4 regions of the Hymenobacter monticola genome follow, and region 2 is predicted to be linked to each of the others. Evidence: riboswitches for the same ligand, from Rfam matches in the RefSeq annotation. Region 2 holds a riboswitch; each other region holds the start of a gene.

Evidence for each region. Region 2 has a riboswitch for S-adenosylmethionine ahead of MTP16_RS20615 (ATP-grasp domain-containing protein). Riboswitches for the same ligand answer to the same signal wherever they lie in the genome.
Region 1: it holds a riboswitch for S-adenosylmethionine, as region 2 does, so the genes downstream of both, metH (methionine synthase) here and MTP16_RS20615 (ATP-grasp domain-containing protein) in region 2, are expected to answer to the same signal.
Region 3: it holds a riboswitch for S-adenosylmethionine, as region 2 does, so the genes downstream of both, MTP16_RS22625 (trans-sulfuration enzyme family protein) here and MTP16_RS20615 (ATP-grasp domain-containing protein) in region 2, are expected to answer to the same signal.
Region 4: it holds a riboswitch for S-adenosylmethionine, as region 2 does, so the genes downstream of both, MTP16_RS05095 (O-acetylhomoserine aminocarboxypropyltransferase/cysteine synthase family protein) here and MTP16_RS20615 (ATP-grasp domain-containing protein) in region 2, are expected to answer to the same signal.

The regions. Positions count from the first base shown of each region.
Region 1 covers NZ_CP094534.1:775,555-783,206, forward strand. Annotated here, with positions in the region: gene MTP16_RS03465 (SDR family oxidoreductase) at 1-379, shown strand, start outside; gene MTP16_RS03470 (molybdopterin molybdotransferase MoeA) at 499-1,719, shown strand; SAM riboswitch class I at 2,108-2,216, shown strand; gene metH (methionine synthase) at 2,290-5,985, shown strand; gene metF (methylenetetrahydrofolate reductase [NAD(P)H]) at 6,084-7,040, shown strand; gene MTP16_RS03485 (tetratricopeptide repeat protein) at 7,198-7,652, shown strand, end outside.
Region 2 covers NZ_CP094534.1:4,917,593-4,925,244, reverse strand. Annotated here, with positions in the region: gene MTP16_RS20630 (carbonic anhydrase) at 1-400, shown strand, start outside; gene MTP16_RS20625 (M1 family metallopeptidase) at 522-2,999, opposite strand; gene MTP16_RS20620 (TonB-dependent receptor plug domain-containing protein) at 3,200-5,164, shown strand; SAM riboswitch class I at 5,256-5,350, shown strand; gene MTP16_RS20615 (ATP-grasp domain-containing protein) at 5,711-6,706, shown strand; gene MTP16_RS20610 (LLM class flavin-dependent oxidoreductase) at 6,847-7,652, shown strand, end outside.
Region 3 covers NZ_CP094534.1:5,406,934-5,414,585, reverse strand. Annotated here, with positions in the region: gene MTP16_RS22645 (T9SS type A sorting domain-containing protein) at 1-1,102, opposite strand, end outside; gene MTP16_RS22640 (hypothetical protein) at 1,340-1,510, shown strand; gene MTP16_RS22635 (Na+/H+ antiporter) at 1,613-3,223, shown strand; gene MTP16_RS22630 (YidH family protein) at 3,242-3,511, opposite strand; SAM riboswitch class I at 3,613-3,727, shown strand; gene MTP16_RS22625 (trans-sulfuration enzyme family protein) at 3,869-5,059, shown strand; gene MTP16_RS22620 (hypothetical protein) at 5,309-6,172, shown strand; gene MTP16_RS22615 (NADH:flavin oxidoreductase) at 6,286-7,392, opposite strand.
Region 4 covers NZ_CP094534.1:1,178,806-1,186,457, reverse strand. Annotated here, with positions in the region: gene MTP16_RS05105 (homoserine dehydrogenase) at 1-431, opposite strand, end outside; gene metX (homoserine O-acetyltransferase MetX) at 642-1,670, opposite strand; gene MTP16_RS05095 (O-acetylhomoserine aminocarboxypropyltransferase/cysteine synthase family protein) at 1,934-3,313, opposite strand; SAM riboswitch class I at 3,703-3,816, opposite strand; gene MTP16_RS05090 (LysM peptidoglycan-binding domain-containing protein) at 4,095-4,385, opposite strand; gene MTP16_RS05085 (hypothetical protein) at 4,566-4,988, shown strand; gene MTP16_RS05080 (lysylphosphatidylglycerol synthase transmembrane domain-containing protein) at 5,078-6,163, opposite strand; gene MTP16_RS05075 (TonB-dependent receptor domain-containing protein) at 6,319-7,652, opposite strand, start outside.

The DNA.
Region 1 (7,652 bases), 1.5 Mb from region 2:
CACCACCGAAGCCGCCCGCAACGAGGCCTACAACGTGGTGAACGGCGATGTTTTCCGCTGGAGCCAGCTGTGGGGCCGCCTGGCCGAGTGGTTCGGGGTGGAGGCCGTGGGCTTCGACGGCACCATTCACCCGCTGGAAACCGAGCTGGCGCAGGATGCCAACACCTGGCGCGAAATCGCAACCAAGCACGGCCTGACCGAGCCGGATTTGAACCGCCTGGCTTCGCCCTGGCACACCGATTTGGACCTGGGCCGGCCCATTGAGGTGATGACGGACATGGCCAACAGCCGCAAGCGCGGCTTCACGGTATTTCAGAGCACGGAAGACTCTTTCTTCGACTTGTTCGCGCAATTGCGTCAGAACCGGCTGATTCCGTAGCTTCCCAGAATTGGTAGGGGCGGGGCCTGACCCCGCCCGTCGTTGAACGGTCAGATGTAGTATTGTTCAACGACGGGCGGGGGCAAGCCCCGCCCCTACTTTCTATCAAACTCCATCCCATGCTTTCCCCCGCCGAAGCCATCGCCCTCGTCCTCGCCACGGCCCGCCCGCTGCCGCCCGAAACCGTGCCCCTGCTCCACGCCGCCGGCCGCGTGCTAGCCGAAACGCTGACGGCCGACCGCGACTTTCCGCCTTTCAACCGGGTGGCCATGGACGGCATTGCGGTGGCCCACGCCGCCTGGGCTGGCGGGCAAACGGAATTTGAAATTCAGCACGCGCAGTACGCCGGCGCCCCGTCCCGGCCCCTGCTCGACCCCAGCAAGGCCGTGGAGGTGATGACCGGCGCGGTGCTGCCCGCCGGCACCGACGTAGTGGTGCGCTACGAGGACATCCTGCTACACGACAACCGCGCCCGCATCCAGATTGCGGCGCCCGAAACGTCCGGCGTCAACATCCACCACCAGGCCGCCGACCGCCGCGCCGGCGATGCCCTGCTGACGCCCGGCACCCGCCTGGGTCCGGCCGAGCTGGCCGTGGCCGCCACCGTGGGCGCCGCCGAAGTGGCCGTGACGCGCGCCGCCCGCGTGGCCGTGGTGAGCACCGGCGACGAGCTGGTGGGCATTCAGGAAACGCCGCTGCCGCACCAGATTCGGCGCTCCAATGCCTACGCGTTGCAGGCGCTGTTCACGCAGGACGGAGCCGCGGTTTCGCTCTTCCACCTGTCCGATGCACTCGATGAGCTGCGCGACGGCCTCACCAAAATCCTCGGCGCGGGCTTCGATGCCGTGGTGCTGAGCGGGGCCGTGAGCAAAGGCCGCGCCGACCACCTGCCGGGCCTGCTGCGCGAGCTGCACGTGCGCGAAATTTTCCACGAAGTGCAGCAGCGCCCCGGCAAGCCGCTGTGGTTTGGGGCCCGGGAAGGCGGGCCGGTGGTGTTTGGCTTGCCTGGCAATCCGGTTTCCACCTTCATCACGGCTTGCCGCTACGCGCGGCCCTGGCTGCGCGCCGTGCAGCAGCCGGAAGGTGCGCCGGCAGTAGCAGCGGTTGAAACCCCTGCGCCGGCCGTGCTCACAGTGGATATCAACTTCAAGCCCCAGCTCACACACTTCGTGCCCGTGCGCCTGACCGTGGATACCGAAGGCCGGCGCCTGGCTACGCCGCTGCGCGTGGGCGGCTCGGGCGACATGTTGAGCCTGGTGGGAGCCACGGCGTTTCTGGAGCTGCCGCCGGAGCCGGCCGTGTTTCTGGCGGGCAGTGCGTGGCCGTGCTGGGTGCTGTAAGCTGGCTTTTATGGTTCTTTAGTTGAACTTCTGGCCCCGGACTGCGTACAGCAGCCCGAGTCGCAGCGCCAGCGGCTGAGTGTTGAGGGTGGCCCGGCGCACTGGCCACCGTCTTTTTTCTCACCGGAAGCCACCCGAATTATGCCGACGAAAAAAGCAAGCACCGCCAAAAAAGACCCCTGCTGGAAAGGTTACGAGCAGGAAGGAACCAAGAAAAAAGACGGCAAGACCGTCCCGAATTGCGTGAAGAAAGACTAGCTCTTGTAGCGGCTTTGTATAGCAGAAGGCCCCGGCCTGCGCCCACTTGGCGCGGGCCGGGGCTTTGTTTTGGAGGTAGGCCCACGGGGCCAAATTGATTTAAAGGGTTGCGTCGTATCTTCGCCCTACGCTGCTATCCAGAAAGACCGAGGGACCGGGCCCGATGACGTCTTGGCAACCTACCGCGAGTAGGTGCCAACTCCCGTTTCACCGCTGTTTTTGGTGAAAGAAGATGACAGCCGGAACTGTGCCAGCCCGCACGGGTTTCTTTCTGGATACGCGCTTACGTAGCTATTCGACCCCAGAAAAGAAATGCCCACCGCCACCCTCGCCGCTCCTTCTCCGCTTCCCCAAATCCTGCGCCAGCGCCTGCTGATTCTCGACGGCGCCATGGGCACCATGATTCAGCGCCACCCGCTCACGGAGGAGGACTTTCGCGGCGCCCGCTTCGCCGACCACGACCGGCCCCTGCGCGGCAACAACGACCTGCTGAGCCTCACGCGGCCCGACATCATCAAGGGCATCCACGCCGAGTATTTCGCCGCCGGGGCCGACATGGTGGAAACCAACACCTTCTCGGGCACCACCATTGCACAGGCCGACTACGGCCTGGAGCACGTGGTGTATGAACTGAACTACGAGTCGGCCCGCCTAGCCCGCGAGGCGGCCGATGAATACAGCACGCCCGACAAGCCGCGCTTCGTGGCCGGCGCCGTGGGCCCCACCAACCGCACTGCCTCGCTCTCGCCCGACGTGAACCGGCCCGGCTTCCGCGCCGTGACGTTTGACGAGCTGGCCACTGCCTACCTGGAGCAGGTGCGCGGCCTCGTGGATGGCGGCGTGGACACACTGCTCATCGAAACCATCTTCGACACGCTGAACGCCAAGGCGGCGCTCTACGCCGTGCAGAAATTCTTTGACGATGGGGGCCGCGTGGTGCCCGTCATGATTTCGGGCACCATCACCGACGCCTCGGGCCGCACGCTGAGCGGGCAGACGGTGGAGGCATTCTGGAACAGCATCAGCCACCTGCCGCTGCTGAGCGTGGGGTTGAACTGCGCCCTCGGTGCTCACCAGCTTAAGCAGTACGTGGAGGAGCTGAGCCGCATTTCCGACGTGCACATTTCGGCCTACCCCAATGCCGGCTTGCCCAATGCTTTCGGTGGCTACGACGAGTCGGCCCAGGAATTTGCGGCGCTGGTGGAAGACTATTTGAAAGACGGCATCGTGACGGTGGTGGGTGGCTGCTGCGGCACCACGCCCCAGCACATCGCCGAACTGAGCAAGCTGGCCGAGCGGTACAAGCCGCGCGAGTTGCCGACTGAGTTGCAGCCCGCCACCCACCTCAGCGGCCTGGAGCCATTCGACATCAAGCCCGAGAGCTTGTTTGTGAACGTGGGCGAGCGCTGCAACGTGACGGGTTCGCGCGCTTTTGCCCGGCTCATTCGCACGGGTGCTTATGAGGAGGCGCTGGCCGTGGCCCGCGTGCAGGTGGAGGAAGGCGCCCAGGTGCTCGACATCAACATGGACGAGGGCATGCTTGATTCGGAGCAGGCCATGACGACGTTTCTGCACCTCATCGCCTCCGAGCCCGACATTGCGCGGGTGCCGGTGATGATAGACTCCTCGAAGTGGAGCGTGATTGAGGCCGGCCTGAAGTGCGTGCAGGGCAAGAGCATCGTGAACTCGATTTCGCTGAAAGAGGGCGAGGAGGTGTTTTTGCAGCGGGCCCGCACGGTGCGCCAGTACGGCGCGGCCATGGTGGTAATGGCCTTTGACGAAGAAGGCCAAGCCGATACCTACGAGCGGCGCATTGCCATTTGCCAGCGCAGCTACGACCTGCTGATGGGCATCGGCTTCCCGGCCACCGACATCATTTTCGACCCCAACATCCTCATCGTCGGCACCGGCATGGAGGAGCACCGCAACTACGCGGTCGACTTCATCGAGTCGGTACGCTGGATTAAGCAACACCTGCCCGGCGCCCTCACCAGCGGCGGCGTGAGCAACATTTCGTTCTCGTTCCGCGGCAACGACGTGGTGCGCGAGGCCATGCACGCGGCCTTCCTCTACCACGCCATCCGGGCCGGGCTGGACATGGGCATTGTGAATCCCAACCAGCTGGCGGTGTACGACGAGGTGCCCAAGGACCTGCTGGAGCTGGTGGAAGACGTGCTGCTCAACCGCCGCGCCGACGCCACCGAGCGCCTGCTGGAATTCGCCGACACGGTAAAGAAGAAGGACAAGGTAGAAGCCGTGGCCGACGCTTGGCGCAGTCTGCCGGTACAGGAGCGCCTCTCGCACGCGCTGGTGAAGGGCATTACCGAGTTTATTGACGAGGACACCGAAGCGGCCCGCCGGGAACTGGCCCGGCCGCTCGACGTAATTGAGGGCCCGCTGATGGCGGGCATGAACGTGGTGGGCGACCTGTTTGGGGCCGGCAAGATGTTCCTGCCGCAGGTGGTGAAGTCGGCCCGTGTGATGAAAAAGGCCGTGGCCTACCTGGAGCCGTACCTGTTGGCCGACAAGCAGGGCTCGGACCGGCAGACGGCCGGCAAAATCCTGATGGCCACGGTGAAGGGCGACGTGCACGACATCGGCAAAAACATTGTGGGCGTGGTGCTGGCCTGCAACAATTTCGATATTGTGGACCTGGGCGTGATGGTGCCCCTCGAACGCATTCTGGACGAAGCCCAGGCGCAGAACGTGGACGTTATCGGCCTCTCCGGCCTCATCACCCCTTCGCTCGATGAGATGGTGTACGTGGCCCAGGCCATGGAAAAGCGCGGCATGAAAACCCCGCTGCTCATTGGCGGCGCCACCACCTCGCGCCTGCACACGGCCGTAAAGATTGCGCCGGCCTACAGCGGCGCCGTGGTGCACGTGAACGACGCCTCGCGCAGCGTGGGCGTGGCGGCGGGCCTGCTAGGCTCGGGTGAAGTGGCGTATGCCGAGACGGTGGCCGCCGACTACGCCGCGCTGCGCGCCGACTACGCCAGCCGCCAGCGCGAGAAGAACTACCTGACCATCGAGGCGGCCCGCGAAAACGGCTTTAAATCTGACTGGAGCGCGGTTTCGATTACCAAGCCCAGCTTCCTCGGCACCAAGGTGCTGGAAGACTACGACCTGGCCGAGCTGGCCGAATACATCGACTGGACGCCCTTCTTTCACACTTGGGAGCTAAAGGGCCGCTACCCGCGCATCCTCACCGATGAGACACTGGGCGAGGCCGCCACCAAGCTGTTCGAGGATGCGCAGGCCATGCTCAAGCGCATTATTGACGGCAAGTTGCTGTCGGCCCGCGCGGTGCTGGGATTCTGGCCGGCCAATACGGTGGATTACGACACCATCGAAATCTACGCCGATGATTCGCGCGACACAGTAGCCACCGAGTTTTTCACCTTGCGGCAGCAGGGCGAGAAGGGACCACGCATTCCCAACCTCGCCTTCTCTGACTTCCTGGCGCCGAAGGCATCGGGACGCGCCGACTACCTGGGTGGCTTTGCCGTGACGGCCGGCATCGGCATTGAGACACTGCTGGAACAGTTTGCGGCCGACCACGACGACTATTCCAGCATCATGGTGAAGGCCTTGGCCGACCGCTTGGCCGAGGCCTTTGCCGAGCGTCTGCACGAGCGGGTGCGCCGCGAGTTCTGGGGCTACGCGCCCGACGAGCACCTCACCGGCGAAGAGCTGGTGCAGGAGAAATACCGTGGCGTGCGCCCTGCCCCCGGCTATCCCGGCTGCCCCGACCACACCGAGAAAATTACGCTCTTCCAACTGCTCGACGCCGAGGGCAACACCGGCATTTCGCTTACCGAAAATCTGGCCATGTACCCGGCCTCGTCGGTGAGCGGCATGTACTACGCCCACCCGGATGCCCGCTACTTCGGCCTCGGCCGTATTGGCCTCGACCAGGTGAGCGACATTGCCCACCGCAAGGGCATGGCCACAGCCGAGCTGGAACGCTGGCTGATGCCCAACCTCAACTACGAGCCGAAGAAATAGTGTAGCGTGGACTCTGTGAGTCCGCGCCCTACAGTGTCAATAGAAAGTTCCGACCTCACGCTTCCATGCGCGGACTCGCAGAGTCCACGCTACATTCAATGAAAGTTACCGACCACCTGGCCAAGGCCAACGGGAAAACCCTTTTCTCCTTCGAAGTGCTGCCGCCGAAAAAGGGCGAAAACATCCACAACCTGTTTTCGAACATTGAGCCCCTGATGGAGTTCAAGCCGCCGTTTATCGACGTGACCTACCACCGCGAGGAGTACGTGTACCGCCACCACCCCAACGGCCTGCTGGAAAAGAAAACCGTGCGCCGCCGGCCCGGCACCGTGGGCATTTGCGCGGCCATTAAAAACCGCTTCGACGTGGACACCGTGCCCCACCTCATCTGCGGCGGCTTCACGAAGGAGGAAACCGAGAATGCGCTGATTGACTTGCACTTCCTGGGCATCGATTCCATCCTGGCCCTGCGCGGCGACCCCATCAAGAGCGAGGGCGTGTTCAAACCCGAGCCCGACGGGCACGCTTATGCCTGCGACCTCATTGGGCAGGTGGCCAACCTGAACAAGGGCGAATACCTCGACCAGGAGCAGGACGACGTGTGGGCCACCAACTTCTGCATCGGCACGGCCGGTTACCCCGAAAAGCACTTCGAGGCTCCCAACTACAACGCCGACATCCGCTACCTTAAGCACAAGGTGGACCGCGGCGCCGACTACATTGTGACGCAGATGTTTTTCGACAACGAGGAGTTTTTCCGGTTCGAGAAGCTGTGCCGGGCCGCGGGCATCGACGTGCCCATCATTCCGGGCCTCAAGCCGCTCACCACCAAGAGCCAGCTCACCATGCTGCCCCGCTCCTTCTACCTCAACCTGCCCGAGCCGCTGGTGGAAGCCGTGAGCCAGTGCCGCGACAACGACGCGGCCCGCGCCATCGGCATCGAGTGGTGCCTCAACCAAAGCCGCGAGCTGATGGCCCACGGCGTGCCCTGCCTGCACTACTACAGCATGGGCAAGTCGGAAAGCATTAGGCGGGTGGCAGCGGAGTTGTTTTAGAGCCGGTTCTGAGACAAATCCAGCACGTCGTGCAGCGCGCCAGCGAAGCCCCTTTACCGCGAAGGCAATTCAATCGTATGGATTGATAGTTGTGCAGTAAAGAGGCTATGCTGGCGCTTTGCACGACGTTCTTTTTTAAATCTGACGGACCCCTAAAGTGCTCGACGACCTGTTTGCCCAACTACGCACGGCCACGGCACCGGCCGAGATTGAGGTGCTGCAAAGCGGCATCTGGCAGCTCTGGCTCACGAGCGGCGACGTGGCCCTCGACAAAATGCTGGAAGCTGGCATGCGCGCCATGCAGGCCGAAGACCAGACGCTGGCCATTAAACATTTTACCGAAATAATTCAAATCAATCCGGAGTTTGTCGAGGCCTGGAACAAGCGCGCCACGGCGTATTATTTGCGGGGCGAATACCGGGCTTCGCTCGACGACATTGCCGAGACGCTGCGGCGGGAGCCCCGGCATTTTGGGGCGCTGTGGGGCGAGGCCAGCATCTGGCGCCAGCTCGGCGAGTACCGGCGCGCATTGCGGGCGTTAGGGCATTTGGCCGCCATTTGCCCGCACTTGCCTGGCCTCCACGAGCAGCAGCTTTACCTACGCGAGCGCCT
Region 2 (7,652 bases):
GATTGACAACTGGCTGGTGAACATCCGTGACGTGATTCGGGCGCACGAAACCGAGTACCTGCGCATCAAGGACGACAAGCAGCGCGCCCGCCGCCTCGTGGAGCTCAACGTGATTGAGCAGGTGCGCAACTTGGCCAAAACCAACATCATCCAGAACGCCATGCGCGGCGACAACCCGCCCCGCCTGCACGGCCTCGTGTACGACATCGCCGACGGCGTACTGAAAGACCTCGAAATCAGCAGCGAAAAGGTGATGCACGAAATCGAATCCATTTACGCCACCGAGGCCGTCGCCCCCGAGCCGACCCAGAAAGACGACAAACAGGCCAATACCTACGAGGGCCCCAACGAGGACCCGGCCGAGGAAGTACCGGGCTTCGAAACGAAGGCGAAGAAGTAAGAAACTATTTAAGTTGATTTAAAAACGGTCAGGCGTTTCCCAACCCACCGCTCACAAAAAAGCCTGCCGCAATGCGCGGCAGGCTTTTTTTTATGACCCGAAACGGCCAAAGCAGCAACGGCTACTTAGCCGCTTGGATTTCGGCAATGGCTTTGTCGGTTTGCTCCTTGGCCAGGGCGGCGTTGGGGCCTTTGGCCTGCTTGTCGGCAATGGCTTTCAGTTGCTCGATGACGGGTTTATCGGCCCCGTACATCTTGTACTTCACGCCCATCGTCTTAAGGCGGGTCACGCCTTCGGTGATGGCCGTGGCATCATTAAGGCGTCCGGCCATCGTGCCAATAGATTCCATCATGCCGAACTGGCTATTGGGGCGGGCCGCGTCGAACTTGTCGCGCACGTAAGCCCACTCGGCCGCGCCGCCACCTTGAGCATAGGCCTGCGTCACGGCCTGGGCGAGGGCGGCGTTGTCGTCTTTTTCCAGGGTTTTGGCGCGGGCCAGGGCCTGGGCGGGCTGCACGGCGGCCAGGCCCCGCAACGCGGCGGCCTGCACGCTGTAAGACTGGCTGTTGAAGTTCTGGTTGAACAGCTTCTCGTCCTTCTTGTCCTTCAACTGAGCCAGTGAGGTGAGCGTCTGGGCCAGCACCATCGTGTTTTTCTCGGTGGCGGCCAACTTACGCAGGGCAGGCGCGGCGGCCTTGGCCACCGCTTTGTCGTCCATTTTCAACGACTGCGCCGCCGCGCCGCGAATGGCGTAGAACTTGTCGTTCAGGGCGGCCAGCAGCACGGCGCGCGAGGCGGCGTTGGTGGCCTGGTCCTTGGCAGCGGCGGCCACGGCCTCGCGGCGGTCCACATACAGCGGGGCGTGGCTGTACTGGTAGGCCAGCTCGGCGGCCGATTTGTTGTCGGTTTTGTTCCAGAGCAGCTTCTTGCTGGCGTCCACGTTCACCAGCTCGGGCTTGGCGGCCAGGGGCATGCTGAAGGTCTGGGTGGCTTGGGTCATGGTCACGGGCTGGTGCATCACCTTGCCGCCCACGTAGTAATCAATGGTGAAGGGCAGGCGGAAGGGCGTGCCCGGCTGGGTCTGCTTCACGGTCACGGACTGCACCTTCTTGGCTGCGTCCCAGGCGTAGTCGATGGTCACGACGGGGTGGCCGGGCGAGTAGTACCACTGGTTGTAGAACCAGTTCAAATCCTGGCCCGAAACGGCCTCGAACGCCAGGCGCATCTGGTGCGCCTCACCGTTGCCGAACTTATTGTCCTGGAGGTATTTCTGCAGGCCGGCGAAGAACACGTCGTCGCCCAGGTAGGTGCGCAGCATGTCGACGATGGCGCCGCCTTTCTGGTAGCTCACCAAGTCGAATACTTCTTCCTGTTGGTCGTAGTGGAAGCGCACCAGCGTTTTGGCCGCGTCGCGCGGCGAGCTCAGGTAGCGGCGCAGGTAGGTGTAGTAGTGGGCATCGGCGGCGTCGCGGCCGTACTTGTGCTCGGCGTAAAGGCCTTCCGAGAAGTCGGCCATCGACTCGTTCACGGTGATGTTGCTCCAGCTTTCGGCCGTTACGTAGTCGCCAAACCACTGGTGAAACAGTTCGTGCGCAATCACCGATTCGCTGCTGTACGGGCGGTCCAGCAGCTCGCGGTCGGTCATTTGCACCTGCTCGCCGTGCAGGGTGGCGGTGGTGTTTTCCATGGCGCCGCTCACGTAGTCGCGGGCCACAATCTGGGCGTATTTATTCCACGGGTACTCCACCCCGAGGCGGTTGGAGTAGAACTCCAGCATGTCGGTGGTGTTGCCGAAAATCTGCTTGGCGAAGGGCGCGTACTTGGGCTCTAGGTAGTAGCTCACTTCCTTGCCGCGCCAAGTGTCGGTGGTTTTTTTGAAGTCGCCCACGGCCATCATAAAGAGGTAGGGCGCGTGGGGCAGGTCCATTTTCCACACGTCGGTGCGCAGGCCGGGGCCGGCGGGCGTGCTGCTCACCAGCTTGCCGTTGCTCAGCGTCACGTACTTGGCGGGCACGGTCATCGAGATTTCCTCGGTGGTTTTCTGGTTGGGCCGGTCGATGGTGGGGAACCAGGCCGAGGAGCCTTCCGTCTCGCCCTGCGTCCAAATTTGCACTGGCTTACCCGCGGTAGTGCTATCGGGGTTAATGAAATACAGACCTTTAGCGTCGGTGATGGCGGCCGAGCCCTGCACCTTCAGTTCGTCGGGCTTGGAGGTGTAGTCGATGTAAATGGTGTACTCCTCGCCCGGCTTGAACATGCGGCCCAGGTTGATGCGCAGGTTCATACCGTCGGCGTAGTCGTACTTGAGCGGGGTTTGCTGGCCGCCGTTCATCAGGGCCACCGTTTTGATGTCCATGCCTTTGGCATCGAGGCGCAGCGAGTCGGTGGGGTAGGCGTGGGGCTTGAGCGTGACCCACTCCTTGCCGTAGAGGTAGCGCTTTTTGTAGTCGAAGCGTACGTCGAGCTTGGTGTGTACCAGGTCGTTAATCTTGGTGGCGGAGGCGCGGTAGGGCGATTCCGGCTTGGCGCCGGGCGCCTGGGCGTAGGCGGCGCTGCTGGCTACGAGGCCGAGCAGGCCCAGCAGGTGAAGATGCTTCATTAAAACTTCGGTGAGTGAAATGGTGAGTTCGCGCGAAGGACCGAACCGGAACGCCGGGGTTGCTTGCGGGGCTACGAAAGTAGCGTGGACTCTGCGAGTCCGCGCCCGCCAGAACCTCGAACAGCAGACGAGCGGCGCGGTGCGCGGACTCGCAGAGTCCACGCTACAGTAAGTTTGCACCCTCATCAAGGCCTCAATGCATGCGACTGACGCGCTACGCTACACCGCTTTTCTGTTCTTTCATCGCCTATAACTCGCTGGCCCAGACGCCCGCCGACAGCGCCCGCAGCCTGCGCGAAGTCACCGTTTTTGCCTCGCGCCTCACCCAGCCCAGCAACCAGACTGGGCACGCCGTCACGGTCATTTCCGGTGCCAGCGTGGCGCGCTACCCCGTCAATTCCATCGATGACTTGCTGCGCTGCCTGCCGGCGCTGGAAATTCAGAGCCGCGGCAGCTTCGGCGCGCAGGCCGATGTAAGCATGCGCGGCAGCACCTTCAACCAGGTGCTTTTCCTGCTTGACGGTATGCGACTCAACGACCCGCTGACCGGCCACTTCGGCGCCTACATGCCCATCACGCCGGCCGAGATTGAGCAAATTGAAATCATCCGCGGCGCTGGCGCGGCCCTCTATGGCCCCGACGCCGTGGGCGGCGTCATCAACATCGTCACCAAAACCTTCGCCGCCACCGAGCGGCGCCACGAGGCCGAGCTGACCAGCACCACCATGCGTGGCGAGTACAACCTGTGGCACACCAACACCGGCGGCTTCCTGGCGTCCGGCAAGCTGCGCCTGGGCGGCGGCATCCTGCTGAACAAGACCGACGGCCAGCTGCGCGATTACCCCGGCACCCAGCGCAGCGACGTCGACCTGAAAACCTACTCGCTTTCGGCCGCTTATGAGCTGACGCCCAAGCTCAGCGCCGCTGCCCGCGCCAGCCTTGACCGGCGCGACTACAGCGCCCAGTATTTCTACACCACGGCCATCGGCGACCTCTCGCGCGAAACCACCAATAAGGACTGGTACCAGGGCCAGCTGCGCTACCAGCACAACGAGCGGGCTCGCACCGAGGCTCAGGTGTCGACCAGCCGCAGCACCGATTACTACCTCTATACGCCCACCTCGGTGGCCAGCGACCACCTCACGCGCTATACCAACGTGCTGCTCAGCCACCAGCAGCAATTCACGGACAAGCTGCGGGCCACACTGGGCGGCCAGGCCGACCACCGCTCGGTGGTCAGCAACGACCGCGGCAACCACGACCAGTGGCACTACGCGGCCTTCGGCGTGGTGGCCCTCACGCCCACGGCGGGCCTAGCCCTCACCGGCGGCCTGCGCCTCGACCACGACCAGGCCTACGGCACCGAAGTGGTGCCCCAGCTCAACGTGAGCCAGCAGATAGGGGAGGAGCTGACCGTGCGCGGCGCCATCGGCCGGGCCATTCGCGCGCCCGATTTCACCGAGCGCTATAACGCCAACGGCCGGGCTGGCACCGTGCCCAGCGGCTTCAACGTGGGCAACGCCGGCTTGCAGGCCGAGCGCACGATGAACTACGAGGCGGGCGCCGATTACCGCTCGCTGCCCGGTTTCACGGTGAAAGCCACCGGCTTTTTGCGCAAGGGCAACAACCAGATTGACTACGTGCCCACGCCCGGCGCCCGCGTCATCGAGGCCAGCGGCCTCACCAACCTCAACCCCGCCGCCACCTACCGCTACGCCCAAAACCTGTTCGACGTGACTACCCGCGGCCTGGAAACGGAGCTGGTGTACCAGCGCCAATTCTCACCTACCACCCGCTTTGACGGCAGCGTGGGCTATATGCTGGTGAAGGTGAGCAATGCCGACAACATCGCCTCGCAGTACCTCGCCAACATTGCCCGCCAGGTAGTGTCAGGCACAGTCAGCCTAACCTCAAAGCGTGTGAACGGCAGCCTCAGCGGCCTCTGGAAGCAGCGCGACGCCAGCACTGCCGCAGCCATCAACCGCACAAATAACGCCGAGTACACGGTGTTCAACGCCCGGCTCGAAGTGGCCTTGCTGCCTCAGCGGCTGTGGCTCACGGGCCAGGTGCAGAACCTGTTCAACGAGAAGTATTCCGACCTGCTGGGCGCTCAGATGCCCACCCGCTGGCTGATGGGCGGGCTGCGACTGGCGCTGCGGAAATAACCCGTTTTTCATAGCAAGGCCCCTCGGTTTGAACAAATCGAAGGGCCTTGCTGTATCTTTGCCGTATCAATTCTTTCTCCCCAAAGGATTGTTTTTATACAGAGACGCTGAGAGACAGGCTCTACGACGCGTCGGCAACCATCTGGGATATTCCTGAAACGGTGCCAATTCCTGACCATATAAAAACAAGTTGCCGTGGAAGCCTCCAACAACCAACCCGCAATTTTTACAGCTTTTAATGCCCGTCTGGCGCTGATGCACCGGGCTGGCATGGCGTGTTGTTGCTGTTGTTGCCTGGCTTAACCCGGTGCCTCTTTTTCATCGCGGGTAGCTAAACCGAAACCGGAGCATATTGGCTTCGCCGGGCCGCCATGTGCGGCTGCGGTGTTGCGCATATCCGTCGAGGTTTCTCATCCTTGTTCGGCCGTGGCCTGGCGCAAGGCGCTGGGCGGCCAAATCCTCCTCTCATTTCGGGCTTTGCCAGTTCACCACCTGCGTTGAGCAGCGTGCCCGCTTGCCTGTATTTCAACTACTTTATTTCCAAGTATGTCTGCTGTTCAAAAGCCCATTGGCATCTACTTCGAGCACCCCGAATGGTTCAAGCCGCTCTTTGCCGAGCTGGACCGCCGCGGACTGCCCTACGAGAAGATTGACGCCGCCCACCACCTCTTCAACCCTTCGGAAAAAGAAAGCCGCTACAGCCTGGTGGTGAACCGCATGAGCTCCTCGGCCTACCTGCGCGGGCACGGACAGGGCATCTTCCACACGGCCGGTTACGCCACGCATTTGGAGCGCATCGGCACGCGCATCATCAACGGCTCGGTGGCCACCAGCATCGAAACCAACAAGGCCCGGCAGCTCTCGCTGTTTGAGTCGCTGGGGCTGAAGTACCCGGCCTCGCGCGTCATCAACCACGCCTCGCGCGCCGTGGACGCGGCCCGCGAGCTGCGCTTCCCCATCGTGGTGAAGGTGAACATCGGCGGCAGCGGCGCGGGCATCATCCGCTTCGACACCATTGAGGGCCTGCAAGCGGCCGTGGACGCCAACCAGATAGACCTCGGCATTGACCAGACTGCCCTGGTGCAGGAGTACGTGACGCCCCGCGGCGGCAACATCCACCGCGTGGAAACGCTGGACGGCAAGTTCCTCTACGCCATGAAGGTGTACACCACCGGCGAGAGCTTCAACCTGTGCCCGGCCGAAATCTGCCAGATTCCGGAGGAACAGTCGGCCGAGTTTTGCCTCACGGAGGCGCCGAAAAAAGGGATTCAGGTGGAAGCCTTCACGCCGCCGGCTGAGGTAATTGCCGCCGTGGAGCGCATCGTGGCCGCCGCCAAAATCGACGTGGGCGGCATCGAATACCTCATCGACGACCGCACCGGCGACGTGCTGTTCTACGACATCAACGCTCTTTCCAACTTCGTGGCCGATGCCGTGAACGTGGTGGGTTTTGACCCCTACGCCCGCTTCGTAGACTACCTCGAAACGCAGCTGCCGGCTGCGGTGCCGGCGGCCGTGCAAGTCGAGTTGGCAACGGCTTAAGCCGCTTATCAAGAAATAGGTTAACCGTCAACACGGCGTGCAGCGAGGCATCCTCGCCGCTTCGTTGCAGCGAAGAATACTCACCGGGAGAGGGTGTTTCGCTGTGCGCTGCAATGACGGTTGGCAATAAGAAAACTGCCATGAAATTTGGATATTGGATGCCCATTTTTGGGGGCTGGCTGCGCAACGTCGAGGACGAGCAGATGCCCACCGACTGGAGCTACGTGAAGCAGCTGGCGCAGCGCAGCGAGGGTTGGGGCTACGACCTCACGCTCATCGCCGAACTGTATTTGAACGACATCAAGGGCACCGAGGCACCGTCGCTGGAAGCCTGGAGCACGGCCGCCGCGCTGGCTGCTGTGACCGAGCAGCTGGAAATCATGGTGGCCGTGCGCCCCACCTTCCACAACCCCGCGCTGCTGGCCAAGCAGGCCGCCAACATTGATTTAATTGCGCCCGGCCGCTTGTCGCTGAACGTGGTGTCGAGCTGGTGGCGCGACGAGGCCACGAAGTACGGCCTGCACTTCGAGCAGCACGACGACCGGTACGCCCGCACCCGCGAGTGGCTCGACGTGGTGAAGAACGTGTGGACGCAGGACCATTTCAGCTACGAGGGCAAGTACTACCAAGTGGCCGACAACATCCTGCAGCCCAAGCCTGTCAAGGCGCCGTTCCTCTACGCCGGCGGCGAATCGGAAGCGGCCAAGGACCTCATCTCAACCCAGTGCGACGGCTACGTAATGCACGGCGACTCGCCCGAACTCATAGGCGCCCGCATTGCCGATATGCGCCGCCGCCGCGAGCAGAAAGGCCTGCCGCCGATGAAATTTGGGGTGGCCGGCTACTCCATTGTGCGCAACACCGAGCTCGAGGTAAAAAAAGAGTTGGACCGCATCACCAACGTGCAGGCCTCGGCCTCGGGCTACGGCAACTACCAGCAGTGGCT
Region 3 (7,652 bases), 490 kb from region 2:
TGTCGCCATTCACATCGGCTACGGTTACACCGTATAACGTGAAGCCGGCGCCGGTGCCGGCTGCATAAGTTGTTGCCGTCGAAAATCCCCCGGCGGCTTGCCCCAGTAATATTCCGGCCGTTTCGGTGCCCGCGTTGGCGGTCACGAGGTCGAGCCGGCCATCGCCGTTCACATCGGCCACTGCCACCCCATCCGGGTTGCTGCCGGGCCCGGTTGAGTAGGTGCGGATTGGGGCAAGTCCCCCACCGACCTGACCCAGCAACACCCCGACGGTGTTGCGGTTGGTGCTGGTCGTCACGATATCCGGCCGGCCGTCGCCGTTCACGTCGGCCACGGCCAAGCCATTTGGACGGGTAGTGCCGATGGTTGGGTAGGTGCTGACCGGGCCGAAGCCCCCACCCGCTAGTCCAGGCAGTATTCCGACGCTGCCGTCGTGGTTTGTGACAATGTCTGCTCGGCCATCGCCATCCATGTCGGCCACCGCTGCGCTTTTCGGGTAAGCGCTGGTTAAATGAAAGCTGAAGGGAGCAAAGCCCCCGCTGGCCAGCCCTAGCAGCACTCCCGCCGAACCGTTGCCGGTGTTGGCCGCCACGATGTCCGGTCGGCCATCGCCGTTCACGTCGGCCACGGCCAAGCCATTTGGACTGGTGCTGGCATTAATTCCGGTCAGGTACGTACTGGCGGGAGCAAATCCCCCACCGACGAATCCCAGCAACACCCCGACATTGTTGGTTAGGAGATTGGTTGCTACGATGTCCGGTCGGCCGTCGCTGTTCACGTCGGCTAACGCTAGGCCAAAGGAGAGGTCGCCACCAGTCAGGTAGGTGTTAATGGGGGCAAAGCCCCCACCGGACCGCCCCAGCAATACGCCCACGGAGCCCCCTGAGGAATTCACCGTCACGATATCCTGCCTGCCATCGCCGTTCATATCAGCCACGGCCACATTGTAAGGGAAGGTGTTCAAGCCAGTCGGGTACGTACTGGTTGGCGCAAAACTGGCCGGGGTTTGGGCCTGGGCCCCGCCGGCTGTAGCTAGTAGCAGCCCCAGCGCCGCCAGCAAGCGGGCCCGGCGTAGGTGAGTAGGAGAGGAGAGGTGGGGCATAAGAAAAAGATAAATGATAAACGGGTAGTCAATGGCCTTAAGGACTAATATTAGCGCCGAAATTCTTACTCAAAATTCATGCCTCCATCTAAGGCCGAACTGATTGGTAATAAATAATTCAGGTCCTGACGCCACTCCTACTGCCACCAAATAGGCACCCCAAAGCTGCCGTAATAAAATGACGCCACACCCCACGCCAAGCATTGAAATCGATTGCAGAAATGCGTATATTTATAAATGGCACGTTTCATCAATCACCTCGTCCACGTCTGGGGCCTGAGCCCGGTGCACTACTGGCACCTGCGTCTGCTGTTCGCCCTGTTGCTCGTGCCCCTGCTGGGGGTGCTTTACATCGTGTTTTTTGACCGGCCCCGGCGCCCCACCATGGGCCGCAAGCTGTGGCAATAAGCGTGTGACGGGTGGGGCTAAAAGGCAGAAACCAGCAAAGCCGTGTGGCGCGCAGCGCAGCATGATGTTTCTTTGAGGCGTTCATACGCCTCTGCTTGCCCTATGCTACACGAAACCCTGCTGCTGGTTCTTGGTCTGCTTTTCGTGGTGTTTCTGCTGGTGATGCTGGGGCAGAAACTGGGCATTTCCTACCCCATTTTCCTGGTGCTGGGCGGGCTGGCGCTGAGCTTCGTGCCCGGCCTACCGCGGGTGGCCATCGCGCCCGACCTCATTTTTCTGATTTTCCTGCCCCCACTGCTCTACGAAGCGGCCTGGACGACTTCGTGGAACGACTTCTGGCGCTGGCGGCGGGCCATTGGGCTGCTCGCGTTTGGGCTGGTGGGGTTCACCTCGGCCATTGTGGCCTACGTGGCGCAGGCCGTCATTCCAGGGTTCACGCTGGGGCTGGGCTTTTTGCTGGGCGGCATCATCTCGCCCCCCGATGCGGTGGCGGCCACCTCGGTGCTGCGCGGCGTGAAGGTGCCGCGGCGCGTCACGGCCATTCTGGAGGGGGAGAGCTTGATTAACGACGCCAGCAGCCTGATTGTGTTTCGGTTTGCGCTGCTGGCGGTGCTCTCGGGCACGTTTGTGTGGCAGGAGGCGGCCACCAGCTTCGTGGTAGTGAGTGGCATGGGGCTGGTGGTGGGCATTGTGGTGGCTTGCGGCTTCTTTCTGATTCACAAGTACCTGCCCACCACGCCCAGCATCAACACGGCCCTCACCTTCATGGCGCCTTATGTGATGTACCTGCTGGCCGAGGAGTTCCACTTTTCGGGCGTGCTGGCGGTGGTGAGCGGCGGGCTGCTGCTTTCGCACCTCTCGCACCGCGTATTCGATGCCAACACCCGCCTGCAGGCCAACAGCGTGTGGGCTGCGGTGAGCTTCGTGCTCAACGGGCTGGTGTTCATTCTTATTGGCTTGCAGCTGCCCATTGCAGTGGGCGGGCTGGGCGAATACTCCCTGCAGCAGGCCATTTCCTACGGGTTGCTGATGAGCGGGCTGGTCATCGTCATCCGGCTGCTGTGGATGTATCCGGCGGCGTTTGTGCCCCGCTTTTTGAGTGAGAAAATCCGCAACAGCGAGCCAAGCCCGGGCTGGCAGGGCACGCTGGTGCTGGGCTGGGCGGGCATGCGCGGGGTGGTGTCGCTGGCCTCGGCGCTGTCGGTGCCGCTGATGACGAACGACGGCCTGCAATTCCCGCAGCGCAACCTCGTGCTGTTCATCACCTTCGTGGTCATCCTCGTCACGCTGGTGCTGCAGGGGCTCACGCTGCCGGCCATCATCCGCTTCACCAAAATAGCCGATAACGACGACCGCATGCCCCTGGAGGAGCAGGAAGCCGGTGTGCGCCTGCACATGCGCGAGGCCGCCGTGAAGCACCTGCAGCGCCAGTACCCCGCCGAAACCGAGGCCAACGAGCTCATTGCCCGCCTGCAGCAGCGCATGCAAACCGAAATCAACCTCACCGCCCGCACCCTCAACTCGCTGGAAGTGAACGACGCCGGCCGCGCCGCCCTACGCCAGTACCACATGGTGCTGCTCGATGTGCTGAACGTGCAGCGCCAGACGCTGGAGCACCTGCGCCACCACGACTCCTACGACGACGAGGTGCTGCGCCAGCAGGAAGCCCAGCTTGACCTCGACGAGGCCAAGGTGAAGCATATTGAGCGCTAAACCGCAGGAGCCGCGCCGCTAATTGGGGCGCTCGCAGGCAGCCAGCTGCCGGCGGTGCACGCGGAAGCGCAGCAGCCCCACCAGCAGTACCACGGCTGCCACGGCCAAGGCCATGTAGCCCAGTCGGCCGCCGCGCTCGGGATGGAACTGCAGCAGGGCCAGCCCAAACCCCACCAACGCCAGACAGGTGCGCACATAGGTAAGCAAGGTGCGTTCGTTGGCGAGGCGGGTGCGCTGCAGGGCCAGCCGGTCGGTGAGGGAAAGAGGGGAGGGAGCGGAAGGACGCATGAGGCCAGCGGAGGTAAGCGGAGTAAAAAGGATTTTTGAGGCCGACTACTTGCGCGGTTTTACTTGCCCGCTATATTTGCAGCGCGCTCCCTCATACGGAGCACTTATCAAGAAAGGCGGAGGGACAGGCCCTGCGATGCCTTAGCAACCAGCAGCAATGCCAGGTGCTAAATCCTGTTCTGAGTCGGCTTTGGCCGGTTCAGGAGAAGATAAGTCTACAAGATGTGCCCCGACTGCAGCGGGATGCTCTTCTGACTTGTCGGAAGGGCTTTTTTTATGCCTTTCCGGTGAGAAATCTTGAAAGTGCTTAGGTAAGCGGGTGCGTTTTCGTCTCAACCACAAAAACGCCAACAACCCATGCAAGCCTCCACCCGACTCATTCAGTCTTTTCCCGTCGACGAGCTCACCGGCGCCCTCGCCGTGCCTATCTACCAGACCTGTACGTTCGTGCAGGAGTCGCCGGGCGTCAACAAGGGCTACGATTACTCCCGCACCGCCAACCCCACCCGCAGCGCCTTGGAAAAGCTGCTGTCTGGCCTCGAGCACGGCCATTCGGCCTACGCCTTCGCCAGCGGCATGGCCGCCATCGACGCCGTGCTCAAGCTGCTCTCGACCGGCGACCAGATTGTGGCCATCGACGACATCTACGGCGGCGCCTTCCGCCTGTTCGAGCACGTGTACCGCCGTTTTGGCATCGACATCGTGTATTGCGACACCGCCGACCTGGCCCAGGTACAGGCCGCCATCACCGACCGCACCCGGCTGGTGTGGCTGGAAACGCCTTCCAACCCCACGCTCAAAATATCCGACATTGCCGGGCTGGCCGAGCTGGCCCACGCCGCCGGCGCCTGGCTGTGCGTCGATAACACCTTTGCCTCGCCGGTGCTGCAGCAGCCCCTTTTGCTGGGCGCTGATTTAGTGGTGCACAGCGCCACCAAGTACCTGGGCGGCCATTCCGACCTCATTGCCGGGGCCGTGGTGGCGGCCACCGAGGAACTGGGCAAGCAAATCCAGTTTATCCAGAACGCCTCCGGCGCCATCCTGGGCCCGTTCGATTCGTTCCTGGTCATCCGCGGGCTCGAAACGCTGCACCTGCGCATTGCCCAGCACTGCCGCACGGCTCTGCAGGTGGCCCGGTTCCTGCAAACCAGGCCCGAAATCCAAGCCGTGTACTACCCGGGGCTGGCGTCGCATCCGGGCCACGCCCTGGCCAAGCAACAGCAGCCCGACGGTTTCGGTGGCATCGTTGCGCTGGTGCTGAAGGATGACACCGTGGAGGCAGCCACGCAGCTGGCTACCAGCCTGCAATATTTCAAGCTGGCCGTGAGCCTGGGCGGCGGCAAAAGCCTCGTGTGCCACTCCGCCTCGATGACGCACACGGCCATCCCGGCTGAAACGCGCCGCGCCGCCGGCTTCGCCGACAGCCTGCTGCGTCTCTCCATCGGCCTGGAAGCCGCCGACGACCTGATTGCCGATTTGGCGCAGGCGTTGGATGGCTTGGGCGTTGCAGAGCCGGTGGCGCTGGAAACGGAAGCGGTGCTGGCGTAAGCGCAGGCGGCATTTCGATGGTGCCCCGACGCACGGTCACGGCACGGTGCTGCGGTAGAGCACTTAGCGGATTACTAGCCCGTCGGGCGGCGCGCCACGCTGCCTGACGGGCTTTTGCGCGTTGAATGGTGCGGCGGAAATAGTCGGTTAGAGCAACCTGATGCATTCGGCGTCGTTTCCTTTAGCTGAGCTTATCCTTCTCTTTTTCCTTCTTTCCACATGAATCTTTATTACCAACCTTCCAACAAAATGCCTCTGGGAGGCGTGCTGCTGTTTTTGCTGGGCGGTGTGCTCGCGGGGGGCGTGCTGGCGTTCGTCTACATTTACGCCATCTGGTACATCCCTTTTGTGTACATCAACTTCTTCCTGTGCCTGGGTTTCGGGCTGGTGTTGGGCGGCATTTTGATGATGCTGGCCAAGGCCGGCAAGCTGCGCAGCCCCACCGGCGTGGGCTTGCTGGCGTTGCTGGTGGGGCTGGCGGCCGTGTACCTGGAGTGGAGCGTGTACCTCACGCTGCTGTTCAATGCCGAAACCACCGGCGCCGGGCGCGATGCCGATACCAGCACCTCGTTTAGCGCCAGCATGTGGGCCGATGTGCTCACCCACCCCGCCGCCATGTGGGAGGCCATTGGCAAAATCAACGAAACCGGCACTTGGTCGCTGAAAGGGGCCACGCCCTCGGGGGTGTTTCTGGCCCTTATCTGGGTGGTGGAGCTGCTCGTCATTGTGGGCGGGGCCTACTGGCTGGCCCGCTCGCAGGCCACGGAGCCCTTCTCCGAGGCGACAAATGAGTGGGCTGATGAAGAAACTTTGCCCCATCCCATCGGCTACGCGCAAGATGCCGACCACGTCCGCACCGCCCTCGAAACCGGCCAGTACCACACCCTCACGCCGCACGAAATGCAGTCGGAAACGGAGCCGTTTGCCCGCCTTAAGCTGCATCGCGCCCCCAACGACGGCAACTGCCAGTACCTGACCCTGGAGAACGTGACCACGAAAGTCGACGACAAAGGCAAAGCCACGCAGTCAACGACTACCGTGGTGCAGCACCTGGCCATTTCAACGGCCGCGTATGAGGAGTTGAAAAAACGCTTCGGCCAGCTACAAGCCTAAGCAAGGGCCGAAAGCACTTGTACCCCGAAGCTCCTGCTTCGGCCCGTCAGAACGTTCTAACGGGCCGAAGCAGGAGCTTCGGGGTACGAGTGCTTTAAGCGCAAACCGCCCGCTTATACCAGCGTGCGCAGCGCCTCGCGGCTGAAGCCAACCATTTCATCCAGGCGGCCTTGCTGAATTTTCTCCACCCAATCCGGGTCCACAATCAACTGGCGGCCCACGGCCACGAGGTCGAATTCATTCCGGTCGAGCCGGCGCAGCAGCTCGTCGATGCTCTGAGGCTCAGAAGCTTCGCCCGCGAAACCGGCCAGGAACTCGCCCGACAAGCCCACCGAGCCCACGGTGATGGTGGTTTTGCCCGTGAGCTTTTTCACCCAGCCGGCGAAGTTCAAATCAGAGCCTTCGCTCTCAAATTCCGGTTCCCAGAAGCGGCGCTGCGAGCAGTGAAAAATGTCGACGCCGGCCGCGGCCAGGGGCTGCAGCCAGGCTTCCATCTCCTGGGGGGTGTGGGCCAGCTTCACGGCGTAGTCCTGCTGCTTCCACTGCGAGAGGCGCAGGCTGATGACGAAATCTTCGCCCACGGCGCGGCGCACTTCGCGCACCAACTCCACGGCCAGGCGGCTGCGCTGGGTGAGGTCGTCGCCGCCATAGGCATCGGTGCGCTGGTTGAGGCCGTCCCAGAAAAACTGGTCGATGAGGTAGCCGTGGGCGCCGTGCAGCTCTAGGCAGTCGAAGCCCAGGCGCTTGGTGTCGGCCGCGGCCTGCGCAAAGGCCGCAATGGTGTCGGTGATGTCCTTTTCGCTCATGGCCTTGCCCGTGGCTTCGCCGGGCTTGAAGAGGCCGGAGGGCCCTTCGAACTGTTCCGAAGGTTTCCAGCCGGAGCGGTGCTCGGCCATCACGCCCATGTGCCAGAGCTGCGGGCCAATTTTGCCGCCGGCCGCGTGCACTTCGTCGATGACGTGCTGCCAGCCGGCCAGGGCCGCTTCGCCATAGAAATGCGGGATGTTGGGGTCGTTAGACGACGCCGGACGCTCCACCACGGTGCCCTCGGAGAGAATGAGGCCGACCTGGCCCTCGGCCCGGCGGCGGTAATAGGCGGCCACGTCGGCGCCCGGCACGCCGTCTGGCGAGAAGGAGCGGGTCATGGGCGCCATGACAATGCGGTTTTTGAGTTGCAGGGATTTCAGCGCAAAGGGCGCGAAGAGGGCGTTGGTGGACATTTCTTAATGCGGTTGATTCGTAGAGAAAGGAAAGTTGACAACAACCGGCTGTGGGCGGGTTTTGATTTTTGAGAGGTTGCCCTGACATCCGAGCTTCCCATCGGGAGGAAAGCGCTTGATGAGTTTTTAATTCGGAAATCACCCGTGCCACTGTGGCCCTCTTTCCCTATGGCTTCGTGCGCCAAGCGAACCGGGGCCGGGTGAGGCTTTGTCCGCTGCGCCAGTTATAAATTCCTTTTTTAAGCCACCCCAGCCCCGTT
Region 4 (7,652 bases), 1.9 Mb from region 2:
GGCTCGTGGCTGAAATACTGGTCGAGTGTGCGCACCACCGGAATGCTGCCGCACACGGCTGCCTCATACAGCAGCGTGCCGCCAAACTCGGCCTGCAGCTGCACCAGCTCGGGCAGGTGGCGAGCCAGCATGGCCTTGTTGGCCGTGGCCACGCGGCGGCTCTGGCGCAGGGCCGTGCTCACCAGCCGAAATGCCTCGGCTGCGTCGTCGATGACTTCGACCAGCACATCCACTGCCGGGTCAGCCAGCAGCTCATCGGCGTGGTAAGTGAAGTGATGGGCCGGCAGCGGGCGCGGCTTGTCGGGCGTTTTCACGGCAATGCGCGTCACGGCCAAGTTCAGTTCTGGCTGCCGTTGCACGATGTCGTAGAAACCCTGTCCCACGCAGCCAAACCCAATCAGGCCGATGCGCAATGGGTTCTTTTCATTCATCTTAAGTAACGTTAAATTTGCTTGGGGGGTAGCTGCAGTGCACGCCCCGCTCTTGTGCTCAAGCAAATAGTTTTGTGCTGGGCACTTAGCTTTTGTGCTGACTGACCTCGCTTTGTGCTTAATAGCTTCGCTTTGTGCTCAAAAAGCCTGTTTCTGGCTCAGTCAGGTATTCTTCTTTACAATCCAACTAATGCCCAAGAGTCTCGTTGCTCAGTGCACGAACGTGGGCGCGTAGAACCGTTCCAGAAAGTGCGTAATGGCCCCGGTTTCCAGCAAGAAGCCGTCGTGCCCATAGCGGGAGTCCAACTCGGCGTACATAGCTCCGGGGATGTGCGCGGCCAGCTCCCGCTGTTCACTTAGCGGAAATAGCACGTCGGACGTGATGCCCAGCACCAGCGTACGGGCGCCAATGCGGCGCAGCGCCTTCGCCACGCCGCCCCGGCCCCGGCCCAGGTTGTGCGAGTCCATGCTGTGGCTCAGGGCCACGTAGCTGTAGGCGTCGAAGCGGGCCACTAGCTTGTCGCCCTGGTAGCGCTGGTAGGAGCTGGCGCGGTGCTCGCGCGGCAGCTCGTCATCGTCGGGGTCGGTCTGGGTTTCGGCGTAGGCCGAATAGCTGCGGTAGCTGAGCAGGGCCATGGCGCGGGCGGCGCGCAGGCCCTCGTCGCCCCCGCCGGGCTGGCCGGCCGCGTAAGTCGGGTCGGCCTCAATGGCCAGCCGCTGCGCCTCGTTGAAGGCGATGCCCCAGGCCGAATGCCGCGCGTTGGTGGCAATAACCACCAAATGGTCGAACAAATCGGGCCGCTGCACGGCCCATTCCAGCGCCTGCTGCCCACCCAACGAGCCGCCAATAAGCGTGTGAATGTCGGTCAGCTCCAGGTCCTGCCGCAGCAGCTCATGGGCCTTCACCAAATCACGAATAGTGAGCCGCGGAAAGTGCTGGTAACGCGGCTGCCCGGTGGCAGGGTCAGGGTCGCGCGGGCTGGTGCTGCCGTAGCAGGAGCCCTGCACGTTGGCGCAGATGATGAACCACTCGGCGGGGTCGTAGTAGCAGCCCGGGCCCACCAGGCCGGGCCACCAGGTCAGCACGTCGGCGTTGGCCGTGAGGGCGTGACACACCCACACCACGTTGTCGCGGTCCTCGTTGAGCTGGCCCCAGGTGCGGTAGGCTACGCGGGCATCTTCTAAGGTCTCTCCGCTTTCAAGAGGCAGGCTGGGGATGTAAAAAAACTGTTCTGACATGGGTTCTAACAACTAAAAGCAGCAGTAGAATCGGCGCACGAGGCCCACCATCGGTATCTCACCCCCATACTTCCTCCAACTGTAAATCAGGAAAGTCGGTGAGCCCGTGGGCCGATTCTACCGCTGCCAAATACCTAGGCCGCCAGCGAGGCTGGCGCCGGCCCACCAGAGGTGGCCCGCCAGCGGCAGTTTTTTAGTGATTAATGGTTAACGGTTAGTGGTCAATGGCCTTTTGGAACCAACTAACCGTTAATCACTAACAATTACACTTCCAGCGGCTGGGCGTGCTCCAACTCGGGTTCGTCTACTTCATCACCCTCAGTGGGCTGGGTCGCAGTGTTGCCCACAGCATCGAATGCCGCTTGCAAGTCGGCTTTAATGTCCTCGAAGTGCTCGATGCCGACCGAGAGGCGCAGCGAGGTGGGCGTGACGCCAGCCGCTAGCTGCTCGGCCTCGCTCAGCTGCTGGTGCGTGGTGGCCGAGGGCTGAATGATGAGCGTCTTGGCGTCGCCCACGTTGGCCAGGTGGCTGATGAGCTTCAGGTTGTCGATGAATTGCGTGGCTGTTTCCTTGCTGCCCTTGATGCGGAAACTCAGCACGCCACCGAAGCCGCGCTTCAGGTATTTCTGCGCCAGGCGGTGGTAGGGGCTGCTGGCCAGGCCGGGGTAGTTCACGCTTTCTACCTGCGGGTGCTGCTCCAGCCAGGTGGCAATTTTCAGGGCGTTTTCCACGGTGCGGTCCACGCGCAAGCTCAGGGTTTCGAGGCCTTGCAGCAGCTGGAAGGCGTTGAAGGGGCTCTGCGAGGGGCCGAAGTCGCGCAGGCCCTCCACCCGGGCCCGGATGATGAAGGCGATGTTGCCGAACGGCCCGCCCTTGCCGAATACGTCATTGAAAACCAGTCCGTGGTACCCCTCGCTGGGCTCGGTGAACTGCGGAAATTTGCCGTTGCCGAAGTCGTAGGTGCCGCCGTCCACAATCACGCCGCCGATGCTGGTGCCGTGCCCGCCAATCCACTTGGTGGCCGACTCTACCACGATGTGCGCGCCGTGCTCCAGGGGCCGGAACAGGTAGCCGCCCGCGCCGAAGGTGTTGTCCACAATCAGCGGCAGGTCATACCGGTTGGCGATGGCGGCAATGGCCTCAAAATCGGGAATGCTGAAGCTGGGGTTGCCAATGGTTTCGAGGTAAATGGCCTTGGTTTTCTCGTCAATCAACTCCTCAAAAGAGGCCGGGTTGTCGCCATCGGCAAAGCGCACCTCGATGCCCAAGCGCTTGAATGCCACCTTGAACTGGTTGTAGGTGCCGCCGTATAGGAAGGCCGTGCTTACAAAATTGTCGCCGGCCTGCAGGATGTTGTTCAGGGCAATAAACTGAGCTGCCTGGCCTGAGCTGGTGGCCAGGGCCGCCACGCCGCCTTCGAGCGCCGCCACGCGCTGCTCAAACACGTCGGTGGTGGGGTTCATCAGGCGGGTGTAAATATTGCCGAACTCATTCAGGGCAAAGAGGTTGGCGCCGTGCTCGGCATTCTTGAACACGTAGCTGGTGGTTTGGTAAATGGGCACGGCGCGCGAGCCGGTGGTGGGGTCGGGCTGCTGGCCGGCGTGGAGTTGCAGCGTTTCGAAGTGCAGGGAGGGAGCGGACATGATGCGGTTGCGTTTGGGGGATTGAAAACCCGTAATGATGAATTGTTTGGATTTGCCAAAATGCTTTGGGTAAGCGCTTTATGACGTAATAATCCCCCGAATAGCCCGTGTTGAAGCGGCGGCCCGAACCCAGCCGCGCGAGCCCAAAAGGGCGCGCGCCGGCCGTGGCAAGCCACCAGAAAATCCAGAAAGGAGGGGAGGGGGAGCCTAAGCTGAAATCAGCTTAGCAACAACACGGGCAGCAACAGCACATTCGCATTCGTGCCGGGCGCGTGGCGTGGAGCTGGCCGGCAAGGGCCAAAACAGAAAAACCCGAAACCACGGCGCGGAAAGCAGCCGGAGCAGTCGGGTTCAAGAAAGCGGATTCAGCGGAGTATTCCATGGCACTCGAATCATATGCCCCAAGGTGGCCGAAGCCGCCGTGGGTAGGAATTGGCACCTTTCGCAGAGGATGGTTGCCAGCGGGTCAGGGAGCCTAGTCTCTCGCCGCTTCTGTATAAAACTTGAAACTTCCCGCCGTTAGCAGGGAGTACCGCGTTGGTAGGGCAAATGTACGGGAGAAATTTTTGGATGGGCAATGCGAAAAGCGAAAAATATTTTTCGCTGGCTCAAGCCAGCTGTCATCCTGAGCGCAGCGAAGGACCTCCTCACGTCAAAGCTTCCTGACGTGAGAAGGTCCTTCGCTGCGCTCAGGATGGCAGTTGGTTATGATTAATATAAACGCAAAAAAGCCACCCTGAAACAGAGTGGCTTTTCTCACCTTTTTTCTGCAAAAAAGTACCTAGAGACTAGGTATCGTCAACACCTGGCCCACTTCGATGTGGTCAGGGTTTGCGCCGATTGTGGCCTTGTTGGCCTCATATATCTGATGCCACTTGGCGGCGTCGCCGTAGTGGTTTTTGGCAATTTTAGAAAGCGAGTCACCGCTCACCACGGTGTACGAGTCGCCGGTCGTAGCCGGTTGGGCGTCGGCGGCGTTTCCGAAAAAATCAGTGCCGCCAGCAGCCGGTTTCGCTGCGGGCTCTACGGGTTTTTGCTCGCCTTTGTCGCTGAGAAAATCAAAGAGTCCCATGGATTAGTTCAGTAAGATGGAGAAAAATTGTGGAGTAGCCGACGTGCGAGCCAGCTAACAGGGCCCATATACGGGCCGGTCCCGGCGGGGTTTCGCATTAAACTCTTTTGCTTAGCCGCCGTAAGCCGACGAGTTTGCAACCGCAGACCACCTCATTCTTTCACCATTTTTTTTGTGCTCATGAAACCTCAGTCTCTGTTTTCGCTCCGTTATGTGGCCAGCTTGCTGTTGCTGCTGTCCTTGTTCGTTACCGCCTGCGGCAACGACAAAGGAAAGGTAGAAGGCGTGAATATGCTATACGGTACCGATAGCAAAGTTTGGAAAACCGCCAAAGAAACCGATGCTACCGGCGACAAAGTAAAGCAAACCGACGCGCAGAAAGACCAGCAGCTGCACGTTTTTGCCAACGGCAACTACACCATGACCGACGGAGCCGCCGGCGCTGTGTCGGGCAAATACACCTTCGACCAGGCTGCTAAAACCATCTCTTTCACCCCCGAAGGCAGCTCCACGTCGAACCAGTTTGCAGTAGAAACCCTCACCGACGACAAGCTCACGCTGAAGTCGGCCGACGGCGCCACTCTGATGCTGGAAAAGGAATAAACTTGGCGTTTGCTGATGATAAAAAAGCCCCGAGCCATTGCGGTTCGGGGCTTTTTGTTTGAACGATACGCTCGGCTTGACGGGCTGTTTTACAACGCTGCGGGCCGCTTGCCAAACACCCGCGCCACCCAGCGCGGCAGGAAAATCAGGCCCAGCACCAGGTAGAGGTAATAGGTCACGATGCGGTAGAGTAGCACCACGAAGCTCGTCATGGTAGCCGTGCCGATGAACTTGCCGAAAAAAGTGGGAAACGCGCCCTCCGCAATGCCCGCGCCGCCCGGCGTGATGGCCACCAGCAAAATGACTTTGTAGGTGATGTTGCGGGCAAAAATGAACAGGAAGGTGCCCGTGTCCATGGGCACGAAGGCGGCGATGAGGCAGCCGATGATGGCGTAGCGGGCCGTCCAGACGAAGGCCGTGCTCACGCCCGCCCGCCACCAGTAGGCCGGGCCGGCCCCGCGCAGCTGCTGCGAGGCGCGCACCAGCTCCTGCCCGTGGCGGTAGGCCGGGCGGCGCCAGCGCCGCAGCAGCCGGAACGAAAACAGCCGCACCAGCAGCCGGCGTACCGACTTCGGATTGACAAAAATGGCGTACAGCATCAGCCCCGCGTAGAGCGTTACGAACAGGTAGCTCACCCCAAACGCCACCCGCAGCGTGGCCACGAAGCCGGTTTGCAGGGCCTCGTGGGGGTAGAGCCCGGCGCCCGCGATGAGCACTACCAGCGGCACCATCACCACGTAATAGAGGTTGTCGAGTAGGGCCGTCACCATGATGTATGCCAGCCCCTTGCCCAGCGGAATGCCTTCTTTTTCGAGAATAAAAGGGGCCGCCCCCGTGCCACCCTGGCCCGAGGGCAGCACGCAGGAGGCAAATTCCCAAATCATAATCACATCAAGCGCCTGCCGGTAAGTGAGCTCGGTTTCGGCAATGTGGCGGATGCGGTAGATGTAGCCCAGGTCGCGGGCGGCCAGCACCAGCACGGCCGCCAGCAGCCAGCGCCAGTCGGCGTGGGCCAGCGGGGCCAGCTCGCCGGGCTTGTAGCTGTGCCAGAACAGGTAGCCCACCACCAGCAGCCCCAACACCACCGGCAGGATGAGGCGCGAGGGCCGCAGCCGCTGCAGGAAGTGCGCATCGTCGGCGTCGGCGGGCGGGGTGGCGGGGAGCTGGTCGGTCATCAGGCAGGAAAGTAGCAGCTGAACAAAAGTAGAGGCTGCCCTGTCGGGCGCCGCGTTAAAAATCAATTAAGAGCAACACTGGCAGATAAAAAGAACGTCATGCTGCGGTTAGCGCAACATGACGTTCTTTTTATCTGCTTTCAGGAAGCTACTGGCTACGGCCGGCCGCCGGGGCTGCCCGCCGGCACAGTGCCGTTGGGGGTAGCCGTGCCTTGCGAGGGCACGTTGGCCGGCGAGTTGAGCGGGTTGCCCACTGGCGCGGCTGGCTGGCGGCCCGTCGAGTCGGCGGGCTGGGCCGTGGGGCGCTGCATGTTGGGGAAGCCGGCGGGGCGCTGGCCGTTCATGGGAGCGCCGGTGCTGTCGGCCGGGGTTTTGCCCGAGGTGCTGTCGCTGGCCGTGCCGCGCTGCTGGCCGCCGGGGAAGCCGGCGGGCCGTTGGCCGTTGCCATTGGCCGGGGCGCCGGGGTAGGCGCCGGCCGGGCGTTGGCCCGGAGCTGCACCGCCGGGCGCTCCGCCGGGCCGCTGGCCGCCGCTAGGGCGTCCGCCTTGGCCGCCACCGCCACCGGTATCGCCACCGCCGCTGATGTCGCCGCCACCGCCGCCGTCGCCTTTCAGGTCGTCGTTGTTGATGCTCTTGCCGCGGCGCGTGGGGCCGGCCGTGAGCTTGCCGATGCGATAGCTGAAGTTCACCTGGAAGCTCAGGTTGTGCAGCACGGTGGTGCTGGTTTGGTCCAGCAGCGGGCTGCTTATCGTGTTGCGGATGTTGATGGAGTTGGTGAAGAAGTTCTGGGCGCCAATGCCAAAGCTGCCTTTCTTATCGGCAAAGTCGCGCCGCACGCTCAGGCCGTAGAAGCCAAAGCCGCTTTGCTCGCCCTGCAGCTGCACCTGCCGCCCGCGGTAGAAACCGAAGGCCTGCACGGCCAGCACATCGGTAAACTTGTAGCTGCCGAACAAGCGGCCGCTGGCCACGAAGCCTTCGTTGCTGGCGTTGTAGAGCCGGTCCGACACGTTGTTGTTCAGCACGGCGTAGTAGGTATCGATGCCGCTGTTCAGGTTGAACTTGCCGCTGTTGAGGCTGGCGAAGATGCTGCCGCCGTAAGCGTCTTCGCGGCCAATGTTGTCGAAGGTGATAATCTGCACCCCCGTGGCCACGTTGTTGATGATTTCCGGCCGCCGCACCGACTGAATCGAACCGGTGGTGTTGCGGGCAAAGGCCGAGAAGTTCAGGTTTACCTTTTTCAGAAACAGCGTGCTGTAGCCCAGCTCGTAGTTGTTCGTGTACTCGGGCTCTAGCTTGGGGTTGCCCTCGCTGATAATGAGCGGGTTTGACTGCTGCCGGTTCGGGTTCAGGAATTGCAGCGAGGGACGCTGGATGCGCCGGTTGTAGGCCAGCTTCACCACGTTGCCGTTGGCGAGCTTGCGCGAGAGGTTCACGCTGGGCACCAGCACGCCGTAGTCGGGAATGGCCACCGCATTGCCGTCCTTGAAGT